Regions from separate parts of the Colwellia sp. KU-HH00111 genome, predicted to be linked through region 2. Evidence: predicted binding sites of a transcription regulator. Region 2 holds the regulator's gene; the other holds the start of a gene.

Region 1 (8,069 bases), on a different contig from region 2:
AGCTACTTTGCTATTGTTATACATGTTTACTCCCTGGATCACATTCGTGATTGGTTGTTATTTATTTGTTTATTTTAATCAGTTTCGAAACTATTTTGCCTCGTAAACTTTTTTGAACGGGCCTAATGACCTGATCTGTCCTCTACGATATTAAACGGGATCGTCGCACATCGTCAACACCATTTGTTGTCAATTGTTAATATTTTTAACAAGTTTACATAACAATCAATATTTAAAAAATTAAAATATAAAACACATTCAAACTTAAGCATCAGATAAATAAGTGTTTTATCAGATTTATGTATATGAATCTGATAGTGAAAGCTTTTATAAAAAAGATCATTGATTTTTAGCTATAGAATCAAATAGCACTTTCCTAAAACTCAAGCAATACCTTAAATAACAACAACTTAATATTAACCACCTGATTTTAATAATATATTATCGTTTTTATAAAACTATTTACAAAAAAAAAATAATTTATATAATTCAGTAAATTAAAGATTAAATTTTTTATTTGTAAACAAAAAATGACAAATACAATTGTTTTAGTATTACTTAATTACGACAATTATTATGGAAATTTAAAATTTACATTAATTTAACCAATTGATAAGTACATTTTAAAACAGAGTGTTATAGTGTTGTCCTTATTCAGTTATTCTTATTGTTTAGGTAACACATGAACTCGATTGAGCGTTTATCGCTTTTATTAAAAACTCTCGATGTTAAAGCAAAACAAACCGATGCGCGAAACTCTAAAGTTAAAGCTCATCGCTTGCTTGAGAATAACAATTTATTTTCTGCAACGCTTTTTTCCAGCCAAAGCGATCAGTTTCAACCTTATATTAGAGAAGTGCAAAGAAGAGTTGCGGAGTTCTCACGTTTAGTCAACGCCAACCAAATCGAACTTTCTAAAGTGCTATTACTTCAAATAGAACAGCAAATTGCTGCTATATCTACTGCTCTAAAGGCGAATGAAGTTATGCATCAAGCCGCTGAATTAAGTTTTGACGCTAATAATAAAGTGCGTATAAAAAAAGCTAAAATCAAACAAGCTCACAAGTACCAAGAGCTAACTAAAAAAGTGATGCTCTCTAGCCATCAGCTTTACCAAAAACTCGCAGAGCATCATGAATTCGAACGACGGTTAATGGATATGGTTGCAGAAAGAGAACTTAGTCGCGCAACGTGCAAAAGTGAACAAAGCGCAAAGTTATCTACTGAGGTATTAGCTTTACACCAACGATTAGGACGTTGTCGTAAAGCTATTTCAACCATTGAGCGAGACATTGAATTAGCAGAGAAACGTTAATGGCTTTTTAACAATAATATTCGCATTTTGCCAAATCTCAGGTTACTCTTAAAAAATACTCGTACAATTTATCAAGAAGGCGTTTATGAACATATCTGACGACATCCACAATTACTATGAAAAACTGGTGATAGAGTATTTTGCTTTGTCTAAATTTGATGAAAAATATGATGATGACTTTATTGCAGATTTATTTTGTGTGGTGTTAAACCAACTCCCTACACGTTATATTCGCCACGAAGTAGATATGGCATTTTATTTACCTGCCTCTGAACGTTTTGAAATGGAATCTAAAGTCAAAAAAGCCGTGAGTAAAGCGGTAGAGTTTATGAAGTCTCACCGAGCAACTAGCTAATCCCAAAAGGTCACAATAACTTATATTACCTCGTTTTAATTAATAGTATTTTTCCTTACGCTTTATAATTAGCAAGAATATAATTGATTTAAATCAAGTGCGCTTATTAATTATTTCGTATGCTATTTTTACTTACTAAAAATAGATAAAAGGTACCGTTATGACAGACATCAACACAATACTATATGCGACTGATCTTGGTAAACATACAAGACCAGCATTTCGCATGGCAGTTAGCCTAGCGAAACAAAACAATGCCAAGATCCATTTTCTATATGTAATAGAACCAATGAACCCCAATACTGCATCAATAGTAAATGCTTACATGCCAGAAGGAACTATAGAAGATTTATATCAACGTTCGGTGGATGAGTTGCATAAAAAAGTGAATGACCGAATTGAAAAGTTTTGCTTAGAAGAGTTAGACGGCCAAGCATTCCCTGGAGGGAAACCCGTTGCCGATATTATTGAAGGCTCGCCTGCCGCAACAATCATTGGTATTGCTGAAGAAAGGAATGTAGATCTGATCGTTATGGGTAGTCATGCACATAGTGCTTTAGACAATCTGTTTATTGGCTCGGTGGCAGATAAAGTGGTTAATAGAACTACTAAGCCCGTATTACTCGTACCCCTTAAAAATGATTAGCACCATCGATAAAATTCGATTGAGATATATTTTTGGTTGTATGCTTAATTCTATATTGGGTTTTAACTTTTGCTGAATTGATATTGCGGCTTGCTAAATTAATACTGCGGTAACTTTAGAATTGGGTGGCAACCCTAGTAGCCGCACCTCGGCACATGAGTCGTCTGCTGCGGTTGCTTCCTTCCGGACCTGGCCGAGTTCACAGAGTATCATTGCGAGGGGACCAAAAGGGTCACCATAATGAACTTAAGCAAACTAGACGTTTTTAGTTTGCATCTAAGCGGCGCGAATTATCGCTAATCAAACCCGAGGATGCAAGCCCTAGTTTACTATTTTATGACAGGTTTCATCTGCATGAGGATTTTTTAAACGAATATGAGCTACCTGAACAATAATTGGATTAACCTTCACTGATGCCATTGGCTTGTTGTGCTAATTTTTCATGCAGCTCTAACAATACTGATTTCATTACCAATAAATTATCTTTGCCTAAGCGCAGTAAAAGTTTCTCGGTAGCGGGCAGCGCTTCTAGCTGAGGATCAGCAAACTTATAAACCACACTGGGTTGTATTAATTTCATTGGTGACTTGGGAACCTCCATATCTAATACACGAGTGATAGCATCCTGCAGCACTTGGGTAAAGTCATCATCGTAGCCCAACTCACTATATGCTTCATCAATCAGTGGTTTAACTTCTGTATACCACTGTACTAGGCTGTCACTATCCATAGACCTTAACAGCTCTATATATAAACTAAAGCGTTCACTTGAGCGTTCACTCCATTGCCAAACATTTTGCTTAATTGTAGCGCCTTCAGTACTTTGACTTGTTTGTTCAAAACTGGTACTTGATTTATCTGGGAAAAATTTGCCTTTAGGTAGTACAAAGGGGCTATGCTCATAAGCAAGGTTTCCTTGGGCAAAGTTATCAGTGAACACGACAAAACGGCGGATCATATCTTCATCAATGATCAACTGAAGTAATTCTTTACGCCACGTTATCTCGGGCAATTTCAACTTCAACCAATTATCGCTTTCATCTAACAGCGGCAATGGGTTTTCTTGAACAACACTAAGCTCTTCAATCTGCGATGTCGCAGCCGGTGGTATAACTACTGTTATTTCTTCAGTTTCTACCGGCGCAGGGTCTAGTATTTTTTCAGGTGTAGGCTCAACACTCACTGCAGGCTGGATTATAGGTTCCTGTGTCTTGGCAATGTCGGTATTACTCCCTGTAAATTGCCAAGCAACCCCTATGGCAATAATCACCAACAGAATAAAAGCAATTAAACCCCATGAGGCCTTTGCTGTATTCGTTGTATTTCCTTGATCATTCTCACTTAGTGATTGGTTTGAGTTATTCATATTCACCTATATACATACTTATTTTAACACCTACACTACTTACTCAGGCATCAGTAATTGTTTATTGTCTTGTGCTAACATTTTCAAATACTGCCAAACAGTTTCGACTTGAGATAAGCGTTTACTTTCTGGATGTGTGACTAAATAAAAACTACGTACCAGTTTAATATCATGATCGCATAGTTTAACTAAGCTAGCATCTTGTTCAGCTAAAAAGCAAGGCAAAACACCAATACCTAAGCCACTTTTTATGGCGCTATATTGGCTAGTAATACTGGTACTTTGAAAACTGGGTACAATATTGGCGTTTAATTCTTTCAAATAGGACAACTGTTCAGTGAACAACAGGTTATCAACATAGCTAACCCATTGATATTTAGATAATTGAGTTATGGACACAGCTTCATCTAAGTCTTTAAGATAGCTTGCATGGCCATATAATTGCAACTGATAATCACACAGTTTTGTAATAATTGTTGAGGTACTCTTTGGCCTTTCTACCGCGATAGCTATATCCGCTTCATTACGACTGATTTTAACATCTCGAGCAAAGTGTACTAACTCTATTTTAATATTGGGAAACTGTTGCTTAAGTTTAGTTAAGTGCGGGGCAATAAAAAAACTGCCAAATGCTTCTGTGACCCCTATTCTCACTCGGCCACTGTTAATATTTTTATGTTCTTTGATAACTTTAAGTGCTTGACCTGCGTCGAGTTCCATCCGTCTTGCATATTGCAATAGTTTAGTACCATCTATCGTCAGTACGTGGCCATCTACCGTTCGCTCAAAAAGTTTCGTTGCTAGACTCTCTTCAAGTTTGTGCAGTCGTCGTGATAAAGTTGAGGCATCAATCGTCAGTCGCTTGGCTGCAATAGATAAGCGCTCACTTCTCGCAAGTTCTAAAAAAAATTTAATATCATCCCAATTCATTGCACTAGCATAGCAACACTCAATTGTTTTTGCAAAAATGCAATATGCGTTGCACTTTTGCTTATTGCTCAATTATTGTTAAAAGACTATTTTAGTACTCATTGCAATTAACTTATCTTAAGGCTTGTCATGACTATTAGAGAAATTCCATTGATCATCAATGGCGAAAAAGTTCGTTCAACTACCGATACTTGGTTAGACGTTTTAAACCCTGCAACGCAAGAGGTTGTCGCTCGCGTACCTATGGCAACAAAAGCGGAAATAGAAGCGGCAGTTGCTAACGCAGCTGAAGCGTTTAAAACATGGTCAAAGGTTTCATTAACCAATCGCATGCGCATTATGCTAACGTTCCAACAATTAGTTAGAGAGCATACGCAAGAATTAGCCGAATTAGTCACATTAGAGCATGGTAAAACACTTCCTGATGCAGAAGGAGAAGTTGGCCGGTCATTAGAAGCAATTGAGAATGCTTGCTCTGTAACCCGTTTACAACTGGGTGAAATGGCAAACAATGCTGCAACAGGTGTGGATACATATACCTTAAACAAACCAATTGGTGTAGGTCTTGGGATCACAGCATTTAACTTCCCATTAATGCTTCCGTCATTTATGTTTCCGCCAGCCATTGCTTGTGGTAATACATTTATTCTAAAACCTTCAGAGCAAGCACCATCATCAACCATATTATTGGTTGAATTAGCCCTTAAAGCTGGTATTCCTGCTGGGGTACTCAATGTTGTTCATGGTGGACCTGATGTAGTTAACCAACTCATTGAAGCCGATGCTGTTAAAGCGGTATCATTTATTGGTTCAACCCATGTTGGCACACATGTATACAATCATGCGACTAAACACGGCAAACGCGCGCAATCAATGATGGGTGCTAAAAACCACATGGTGATCATGCCCGATGCTAATAAAGACCGTGCAATAAATGATTTACTTGGCTCTGCTTTTGGCGCTGCTGGACAACGCTGTATGGCAAACCCTGTGACCATTTTAGTAGGCAAAACCCGTGAATGGTTACCTGAAATTGTCGAACGTGCCAAACTAATGAAAGTGGGCCCTGGTATACAGCGTGATGCCGATTTAGGTCCAGTGGTATCTCCACAAGCTAAAGCACGTATCATTAGCTTGTTAGACTCTGGTGTTGAGCAAGGAGCGACGTTATTAGTTGACGGCAGAGATTGCCAAGTAGAGGGATATCCAAACGGTAACTTTGTCGGTCCAACGTTATTTACTAATGTTACTACTGATATGGATATTTATAAGCAAGAAATTTTCGGTCCTGCCCTTTGCGTATTAGAAGCAGAAACGCTTGAAGAGGCAATTGAAATCATCAACGCCAACCCTAATGGTAACGGCACATCAATATTTACTTCTTCTGGTTGGAATGCGAGAAAGTTTGAAAATGAAATTGATGTTGGTCAGGTGGGTATTAATGTGCCAATCCCTGTACCTGTGGCTTATTTCAGCTTCACCGGCTCTCGTGGCTCTAAATTAGGTGACTTAGGCCCTAATGGTAAACAAGTAGTCAGTTTCTGGACATATACTAAATCAGTCACTGCGCGTTGGTTTGAACCTGATCATCAAGACGGTACTGATATTCATACCACTATCAGTATGAAGTAAAAGCGGCTAGTATCGTAAACAAAGTTACGAGTGGTTAATAACAGACAACTCGTAACTTTCATTTTTTTTGCAACTCATAGCGCGTAATTCAACACTAAACACCACTCTCTTTTACAAACTTTTGATAATTATCTAATGCATTAACATTACCTTTATTACGCTGACAAACACTTTTTTGATACTGGTAATTAAACACATCAAACCATAAATCAAGCAGTTGAGCATTTCGCTTTTCACCAAACATTTCAAGCACTCTAGCTGCAACTTCAGCCGTTGAGAACTGATGTGCTAAAGCCGTTTTTCTTACCGTATAACGGGAGTCATCTCCTAACGGGGAGAATTCATCTACTTGGATGTCCTTTGCATCAGACGCAGTGTTATCTAAGGCTAATTGGGCTTGTAAAAAAGCTTTAGGATCAAACGAAAGCATAGGGAACTGGTCTAAATAAGGACTTTTACGAAACATTTTTTTTGCTTCCCGCCAGCTGCCATCAAGCATAATAAACAGTGGCCTTTTTCCCTGATCACACACTACATTTTGCGTTTGTACTTGACGTTCATCACCCGCGTATTCTTTGGGAAAAACCACATAAGGTTGCCATTGCTCATCATTAATTATTGCCAGTAATGCGTCATCAGGGTTTGTTCTAGACCACAAGAAAGCATACGTATCAGGTATTAAATCTGCAATGAGTTTGCCGGTATTACTGGGTTTTAATACTTCGGTATCATACATCAATAATAAAAAAGCCGCTTTTGTGTTAACGTTACTTTGCTGTGGCGCAATTGCACAAATGCAATAGGTTTTGGCCAAACGACATAAGTCACAACGTATAACTCTTTGACCTCTTGCTTTATAGGTGGTGGTGCTTAAGCTTAACCTATATTGATGTAATCGGTGAACGGCATGCATAAGTGATAAAATTAAAGATAAAAAAAGACCCAACAATGATATCACTGCTAGGCCTGGCTTTTAAATTAATTACCCAAATAAACAAATAAATAAACAAATAAACTTAAGTCTCGCGACTACATCAATCGCTTGTTTTGCTCTTGATGCTCAAGTGATTGCTGTACGCTGATCACGTTAATATTAGACATTGGTGAAATACTTGCCTTTAAGGCTTCTTCTAGTTGATCAATTTCTACAGCACCTACACACAAACTATTGGCTTTACGTTCAATTTTCTCAGCACGAAGCTCCATTTGCTGTTCTATGTTTTCACCAAACGCTTCCATACGCGTTTCAAAGCTATCTGAGTCGCCTCCTGAAAACATCATTTCTTGGCCTAATGAAACAAGTAAGTGACCCATTGAGCCCATCATCGCTTTTTCAATTGCGGTTTCAATACGTTGCTCAAATTCATTCCCTAATAATTCATCGTTCTCTAAACCATTGTCGCCAACAGTAAAGCCATGTTTAATGGTGAAACGTGTCAATACTTCGTCTTTAATAGCGGATAACTCTTGCGTTAAATCAGAGCCAACGTTATTGCCTTCACCAAGAAGTTCGTTAAATACCAAATTGACCCCCTCTAAGGCTAAGTCGACGCCTTCAATAGCAATAGCTCTAACTTCAGGCACCATGGCACGAATGCGAGAAGAATATTCAGCGACCAATACTTGTTGTGGTGCAGTTAAAACGACATCGTTACCGCCAATGCTTAACTGGTTATTTTCATCAATAACATAAAGAGCGTGTTGTCTATTATCTGGATCAAAAAATTCAATTGATGATTGATTAATGGTTAAACCTGCCTCAAGCTCAACATCACATGTCTCATGTTCATCATGCGCATAGGTGGCTGTAGAGACAAATATTGAA
Region 2 (8,069 bases):
TTATTGCCCATCGTCTGTCAACCATTGTTGATAGCGACAATATTATTGTTATGGATGAAGGTGAAATTGTTGAACAAGGTAATCATCAACAATTACTGGCATTACAAGGGAAGTACAGTAAAATGTGGCAATTACAGCAGTCAGCTAAGTAACGTTATAGATGAATACTATTAATACTAAAGCCAGTAAAAAAGGCGATGGTAATCTTGAAAGTCATGCGGTGTTAGCCACCAAACAATGGTTGCAAGAAATTGTCATCGATCTTAATTTTTGTCCTTTTGCTAAGAAGGAGTTTGTAAATAATACCATCTGCTACCACGAAACTGAGACAGAGCAAGTAAAAGCTGCTTTGCATGAGTTAATTGAGCAATGTCGCTATTTACAAGCGCATGATGAATTAGAAACTACCCTGATCATCTACAACAGTGGTTTTCGCAGTTTTGAGCGGTATTTAGACTTGGTTGATTATGGTAATGAGTTGTTAGTAGACTCGGGCTTCGAAGGTATATTTCAGCTAGCAAGTATGCATCCTGAGTACTGTTTTGCCGATGAAGACTTTGATGATGCCAGTAATTTTACTAATCGTTCGCCATTTCCTATTATTCATATAATTCGCGAAGCCAGTATGGCGAGAGTGTTATCTGTATATTCTAAACCGGAGAAAATTCCAGAAAATAACATTGCTTTAGCTCATGAGAAAGGCGCTATTTTTTTTCAGGAAGTATTAGCTCGAATTCAACAACAGGGCATTTTGCCTCATTCAGTCGACCACAAATAGAAGTTTTTTATGTCTTATTTAGAGCAGTTTTTTCTTATCGCAGTTGTCCATTTATTAGCCGTTGCTAGCCCTGGGCCAGATTTTGCGATTATTTTAAAACAAAGTATTCGTTATGATCGTAAAATAGCAGTTTATACAAGTTTTGGCATTGCTACCGGTATTTTATTGCACGTTACTTACTCGCTGGTTGGAATAGGGTTGCTAATTGCCAGTGACGAGCGTTTATTTACCGGGCTTAAATATATTGCGGCGAGTTACTTTTGTTATATAGCTTGGCACAGTTTAAGAGCAAAAAAAACTGAGCCAAGCCAGCAAGAACAGCAATCTAGCGGTGACGAAACGAGTGAACAAAACGGGGATTATCCATCGATTAAAAAAGCATTTTTTACTGGTTTTTTGATAAATGGTTTAAATGTTAAAGCAACCTTGTTTTTTGTTAGTTTATTTTCAGTTATTATCGCACCAGACACGCCTTTTGCCATAAAGTTGAGTTATGGTTTATATATGACACTAGCGACCGCTGCTTGGTTTGTGTTCCTTTCTTATTTACTCACCCACCCTAAAATTCGCTATTTTTTACAAATTAGAGGTTATCTGCTTGATCGGGGGATGGGTGTTATTTTGTTATTACTTGCAGTGCAGCTTATATTAAGCGATTTAAACACATGATTGCGTTGTAAACATTTCAGATGCAATTCGGGTATAATACCGGTTTTATGTGCTAGGCTCTCGCTAAAGTTTAGAAGGATTATTAGTTTGTCAGAAAAAATAACTATCGTACAGGTAGGCGGTAACATTGAAAGTGCACTTAAGGGTGAATACCAAATCAATGTTAAGGCCATTTTAACTGAATCTTGGCAACAAACGCTAAAGTCTCGCCTTGCAATCAATTTAGGTTTGTTGTTTTCGTTAATACTGGGCATTTTAGTTTCGTTATTGGTCAGTAACTACTTAGGTGGGATTGAGTCGGTATTAGCTGATCCAGAAGCGAGTATGTTACTCAATGTCGTGGTTACCATTGCCGTTTGGCCATTTATTGCTGGTGTTGAAATGATGGGGGTTCTAAATGCTGTGGGCTTGAAAACAGCCCCTAAAATGACCTTTGGGTTCTTAAAGCGAGCAAGTTGGGTGGTGTTATGTGCGCTGTTGACATCCATATTAATTAGTTTAGGTTTTCAACTTTTTATTTTACCCGGCATTTTTCTTGCGGTGACCTTATCTTTGACCATTCCATTGGTGATTGAAAAGAAAATGACGCCAATGAAAGCGATTGTGTTGTCAATACAAACCTTACGTTTTAAATTCTTGTCTCTGTTGGTGTTATATTTTATTTTACTTTTATCATTGCTGGTGTTGATTTTACCGCTAGCATTATTGCTAGAATCAAGCTTTGCACCCTTAGGAATTATGATCTTTTTGTTTGGCTGCTCTTTTCTTGCACCCTTGTTTTACAATGTAAAAGGCATAGTATATCGTGAGATTTTTGGGGTGAGTTTAGCCACTAATGGTGGTGTTGATAACACTTCAAGTGCAACTACTGATAATTCAGTACAAGATAATACTGATTCTGATGATACATTTTCCGCGTAAAATGAATTTACAATCAGTGAAATTAACTCTGATACTTTGCTTTAATCGCAATAGTTTACGTCACATTAACATAAGCCGCTATAGTCAAAGCCTGTATAGCTTGATATGGGATTTTTTATGAAAAGCACACAATTGATCAAGCTGGTTCTTTCGTTAGTTGTCACGTTGGCTATGATAGCGCCATTTACTTTCTTAAAAGAAGACATAGTAGCTACAACCGTTGAATTACCATCAACAACTCCGCTAGAACCATTGGGAAAAGAAATTGCGCTAAAAGTAAAACCACTGGCAACTATGGCACCTAGGACTAAAAGCAAACCAGTAGTTAAAAAACTGCCGGAAAACCCTTTGCATCAAATGACTTTGCCTGATTTTGCTGCCATTTCTGATACCAAGCAAAAAAAGAAGCACTTTTTTAACTATATGAAGCCTGCGGTAAATAAGCAGAATCAGCATCTACTTGCACAACGAGCTAAACTCCTTCAATGGCTAGATAAAATAAATCAAAAGCACACTTTAACTAAGCAAGAGCAACAAGCGTTAGCGCAATTAACGAGCAAGTATAAAGTGAAAAAACACGCTTCAGTCTTAGTACAATTACATGAATTACTGTTACGTGTTGATATTGTGCCTATGCCTTTGGTGTTAGTACAAGCGGCTAACGAGTCAGCGTGGGGCACTTCACGCTTTTCGCGTATAGGTTTAAACTTCTTTGGCATTTGGTGTTATACCCCAGGTTGCGGCATGGTACCAAATGGTCGCACTGAGGGTGATAAACATGAAGTTGCGGCTTTTAAGAGTTTAGACGACGCAGTTGCTCACTACTTATACAATATTAACTCTAATAAAGCCTATCGTGTTTTTCGGACAATCCGCGCTGAATTACGTGAACAGGGACACGAATTAAGCGCTGAAATACTTGCAACAGGTTTGTTACCTTACTCTGAGCGAGGAGCCGATTATGTTATTGAAATCACTAATATGCTAAGACATAACCGGCAATACTTAACAGAGAATAATGATAGACAACCAATAATTGTTGCTGAATAGCTGATTAAACGTTAGTCACATCAATAAAAAGCGATTCATCGATATTGGTTGAGGAAACCGTTTCACCAGAAAACTCATAGGCTGCTCTTTCTTCAGTTCTATCAATTGTTAAGTTGGAAAAATCAAAAAGGTTGGTATCTGCGAGTTGGCTCAGGCTGATGTTTTTAAGTGATTTAAAAATATTTTCCACACGTCCGGGGACTTTCTGCTCCCATTCGCTGAGCATGGCTTTAACATTTTGTCGTTGTAGGTTTTCTTGTGAGCCACATAAGTTACATGGGATAATTGGATATTCTTGAGCGCTGGCAAATTCAATAATATCTTGTTCTCTACAGTAGGCAAGCGGCCTAATGATAATGTTTCTGCCATCATCTGATCTTAGTTTTGGTGGCATCGCTTTAAGCTTCGCACCATAAAACATATTAAGAAACATGGTTTCGACAATGTCATCCATGTGGTGACCAAGTGCTATTTTTGTAGCGCCAATACTCTCGGCAAATGAATACAATGTGCCTCTGCGTAATCTAGAGCAAAGACCACAGGTGGTTTTTCCTTCAGATATTTTTTCTTTTACCACTGAGTAAGTATCTTTGTCGACGATATAATATGGGATACTTAGCGACTCAAGGTAGTGAGGCAGAACCTCTTCTGGAAAACCAGGTTGTTTTTGATCCAAATTTACCGCAATAATTTTGAAATTAATCGGTGCTGCTTTTTGCAATTTTAATAAAATATCCAACATGGTAAATGAATCTTTGCCACCACTGATGGTTACCATTACCACATCTGATTCTTCAATCATATTGTAGTCAAAAATAGCTTTACCTACATTGCGTCTTAGTTTTTTTTCAAGTTTGATTATATCTAGAGATTGATTGGGTATTTCAGTTACTGACATGATTTTTGTTCAACTCAGTGGCGTTTAATTTGCCGCGCATTATAGGGCTTTTGCATTTTTAACGCTATAAGGTTTTTCAGAACAAAAGAAAAACGGTAAGTTTAACTATTAAGCTTACCGTTGTTCGTGATCTCAATATTCGCCGTCGTGCTATTGCAAGGGTGAAGTATAACCGTCGGGTTTAAGGGCAAGTACGTCACAATTGAGTTGATCAATAACATGTTCAGCAGTATTGCCAATGAGAGCCGCTGAAAACCCTGTTCTACCCACTGTACCCAAAATAACAAGCTCTGCATCAATTTTGTTAGCGACTTGCTCTATTACTGTTTCAGGAAGGCCTTCTTCAACATGGGTGTTAGCGACGCTAATATCAAATTGGTTAGCATGTGAAATCATCGCCTGCTCATGATGTTTATGCATAGTGTCATTATATTCGTTAGCGTTAAACTCAGGAATTTCAATGGCAATATTGACTGGGGTGCCAGGAAAAGAATTCACTAAATGCACATTGGCTTGAATAAGCCCAGCTAGCTGTTTGGCCTCTTTAGTTATTTTTATATTTAACGAGTGATGCTCTTCCTCGTCACTGCCAACATTAAGTGCAGCAAGAATATTTCCATTATTTGGCCATTCATGCTCTTTTACTAGTAATACCGGACAAGGACATTTACGTAGGATATGCCAATCTGTGGGAGTAAAAACCACAGATTTTAATTTATCGTGTTGGTGAGTGCCTTTGATGACAAGATCATAATCATCCTTAATTACACGCTCTATAATGGCTTCAAAAGGACGGTTATGCCAAACTACTTGGCAATTAATCTCAATTGTTGGCTTTAACTCATCAATGATGTTTTGTAACCAAAGTTCTTTATCTTTAATGACAGATTGGCGCATAACATCGCGTTCATCACTGGATAAAATAGTGGTCATTTCGTAAGAAAAATCAAAAATACTCAAAAAGGCGCTTACTTTAACTTGTCTGTCAGTAGCTTTGATGCTGGTCGCTAGATCTATTGCTCTTTTTAACGCTTTTTGTTCATCCGTTGTTGGATCGATAACAACCAATATATTTTGATAAGTTTCCATGATAAATCCCATTGTTATTTGTTTATAAAACTATACTCTAGTTAATTTATAGCAAAGGTTGGGAATTAATGCTTGTTTTAAATCAATTTTCTATGGGTTAGGTAGGCTTTAGATACGCTGATATCGAGGTGTATCGATATCAGCTATAAGGAGGAGAATTATAATTCAGCGCAATCAGTTAATTGATCAATATCTAAAATACTGATTAGCTTGCCATCAACGTTAATTAAGCCGTTTTTGTGAAAGCGGTTCAATAATCGGCTGATAGTTTCAACTGTTAGGCCAATATAATTACCAATATCACTGCGTGTCATAGTTAAGCGAAACTCGGCAGGAGAAAGACCGCGGGCGTGATAGCGTTCGCTTAAGCTCACTAAGAAAGTAGCAACTCGTTGCTCAGCATTTTTTCGGTTGAGCAATGTTAGCATTTCTTGATCAGTACGTATTTCATTACTCATTAAACGTAACACCTGCTTTTTAAGTTTTGGCATAGTGTTAGATAAGGTATCTAAATTGTCATAGGGTATTTCACAGACCATTGACGTTTCAAGCGCTTGAGCAAAGCTTTTGTGCTCTGTATCTGCAATGGCATCAAACCCAAGTAAATCACCGGCTAAATGAAAGCCTGTGATTTGTTCTTCACCTTGTTCATTGACCGTAAAGGTTTTAAAAGTACCGGAACGAATGGCAAACAATGCATGCATTTCCTGACCATCAGTAAAAAGTTTATCGCCTTTATGAATAGGGCGCTTCCGATCAATAATATCATCAAGGGTAGTTAGCTCTTGTTCATTTAGCGTAAAAGGTAAGCAAAGCTCACTGATACTACAATTTTGGCAACTAATGTGCTGTGTGCCAGGGCAACTCTTATTAGGCATGCGAGACTCATCTTTTGAAGAAATAGCTGTTGTAACTTTTAAAGTAGTTACTCTTATTTCATGTATTTGACTATGGTATTAAAACATTTGTTGATATGCAACAATAAAACTATAAATACCTAAAGGAATAAGCACTAAAGCCATTGTTTTTCTAAAAGCCGGCTTGACTAGGTTGTTTTTTATGCTATTGAAGCCGATGGATAAGGTTAATAGTGCAGGTAGGGTGCCTAAACCAAAAAAGAGCATAATACCTGCACCTGTGACGATATCAGCGCTAGCTAAAGCCCATGTTAATGTAGAATAGACTAACCCACAGGGTAACCAACCCCATATTGCCCCTAAAGTTAATGCTTTTGTTGGGGAGTCTACAGGTATGGCTTTTGTTGCTAACGGTGAAATTTTTTGCCACAGTTTTTTACCTAGCGCTTCTACATGATTAAGCCACATTAGCCACTGACCTAAATATAAGCCAAGCAATATAAGAAATAAGGCAGAAAACATTCTTAACCCAGCTAATGGTATACCAATATTTTTGGCGGCAATTGAGCCAGTAAAACCAACAATAGCGCCAATAAGGCTATATGAAGCTATACGTCCAAAATTATAGCAAAAAATCAACGCGGTTTTATTAACTTTTTTGGAGCTAATTTTTTGATTGTTTACTGGAATTTGCTGTGGGTCTTTAATCGTTGTAGGTAGGGCAGAAGTTAGCATAGTCGTAATCCCACCACACATAACAATACAATGTCCTGAGCCAACCAGACCAATTAGAAAAGCGGAGAATATATCGATATTCATTTGCTTGGATTTTCATCCTCAGAGTTATGTCTAATCGCTTTATTCGTTGTTTGTTCAGTGTCACCTTGTTCTTTTTCGTCAAATAGAATACTCATCCCTTGCTTTTCTAGATCATCAAACTGCTCAGTTTTCACCGCCCAAAAAAACAGATAGACCCCAAGGGCTGTTAATAACACCGCGATTGGAATTAAAATATAAATAATGCTCATTACTTTGACTCTTACAATAAACCCCAGCAGACGCTGTAAAGGTTAGCGTTACTTTTTCAGTAAGCGCAGTGAATTGGTAATAACTAAAATAGAACTCGCAGACATACCTATAACAGCTAAATATGGGGTAATAAAACCACTCACAGCTAAAGGTAGCACAATAGCATTATAACCGAACGCCCACAGGTAATTTTGAAAAATGATGCGCTTGGTTTTAGCTGCTATGTTCGCTAAGGTAAGTATACTACTCAGTTTATTATTTAATAAAATAACGTCAGCGCCGCTTTTTGCAATATCAGTTCCACAACCCATAGCAATAGAGACGTGGGCAGCACCGAATACTGGCGAGTCATTAACACCGTCGCCAACCATGGCAACGGTGGCCCCTTGTTCACTTTGTTGTTGCTGTAACACGGTCATTTTATCTTTGGCACTTAAATTAGCATAACACTGAGGTATTGATAACTGTTTTGCTAATTTTTCACAGGCATATTGATTATCACCTGAGAGCATTATCGTGCGGTGACTTTTATTTAATTGCTCAAGGAGGGAGTGCCCGTCAGAACGTATTTTATCAACCAGATAAAAGGCTGCTATGATTTTATCTTCGGCCACTAATAAACAAGATGCATTTAGATACTCAGGCTGTTTTACTTGCGCTTTAGCGTTTAATAGCCAACTTGCTTTACCGATTTTATAGCATTGACCATTGACTGTGCCAATAACGCCTCTGCCAGACAAAACTTTTACCGTGTTGATGGGTAAACTAAAATCACGAT

The links. Region 2 encodes FNR, which switches genes on or off when oxygen is low (the NO sensors DNR and NnrR bind a similar motif). Its sites were predicted from a motif close to TTGATCTAGATCAA; they were not measured.
Region 1: ABXG98_RS02880 (universal stress protein) is a predicted target of FNR. The motif match lies at 1,754-1,767, and genes of this name have one in related genera.

The regions. Positions count from the first base shown of each region.
Region 1 is NZ_BAABWO010000001.1:645,620-653,688, reverse strand. It holds gene ABXG98_RS02895 (TonB-dependent receptor) at 1-24, opposite strand, end outside; gene ABXG98_RS02890 (primosomal replication protein) at 683-1,315, shown strand; gene ABXG98_RS02885 (late competence development ComFB family protein) at 1,401-1,670, shown strand; gene ABXG98_RS02880 (universal stress protein) at 1,831-2,316, shown strand; RNA gene ffs (signal recognition particle sRNA small type) at 2,449-2,545, opposite strand; gene ABXG98_RS02870 (DUF3014 domain-containing protein) at 2,717-3,682, opposite strand; gene ABXG98_RS02865 (LysR family transcriptional regulator) at 3,722-4,612, opposite strand; gene ABXG98_RS02860 (CoA-acylating methylmalonate-semialdehyde dehydrogenase) at 4,742-6,244, shown strand; gene ABXG98_RS02855 (tRNA-uridine aminocarboxypropyltransferase) at 6,339-7,202, opposite strand; gene ABXG98_RS02850 (DUF2884 family protein) at 7,274-8,069, opposite strand, start outside.
Region 2 is NZ_BAABWO010000011.1:45,003-53,071, forward strand. It holds gene ABXG98_RS16975 (ABCB family ABC transporter ATP-binding protein/permease) at 1-152, shown strand, start outside; gene ABXG98_RS16980 (DUF1415 domain-containing protein) at 161-778, shown strand; gene ABXG98_RS16985 (LysE family translocator) at 788-1,447, shown strand; gene ABXG98_RS16990 (hypothetical protein) at 1,535-2,368, shown strand; gene ABXG98_RS16995 (glucosaminidase domain-containing protein) at 2,486-3,418, shown strand; gene ttcA (tRNA 2-thiocytidine(32) synthetase TtcA) at 3,423-4,316, opposite strand; gene uspE (universal stress protein UspE) at 4,467-5,405, opposite strand; gene fnr (fumarate/nitrate reduction transcriptional regulator Fnr) at 5,564-6,283, opposite strand; gene ABXG98_RS17015 (sulfite exporter TauE/SafE family protein) at 6,362-7,081, opposite strand; gene ccoS (cbb3-type cytochrome oxidase assembly protein CcoS) at 7,078-7,290, opposite strand; gene ABXG98_RS17025 (heavy metal translocating P-type ATPase) at 7,339-8,069, opposite strand, start outside.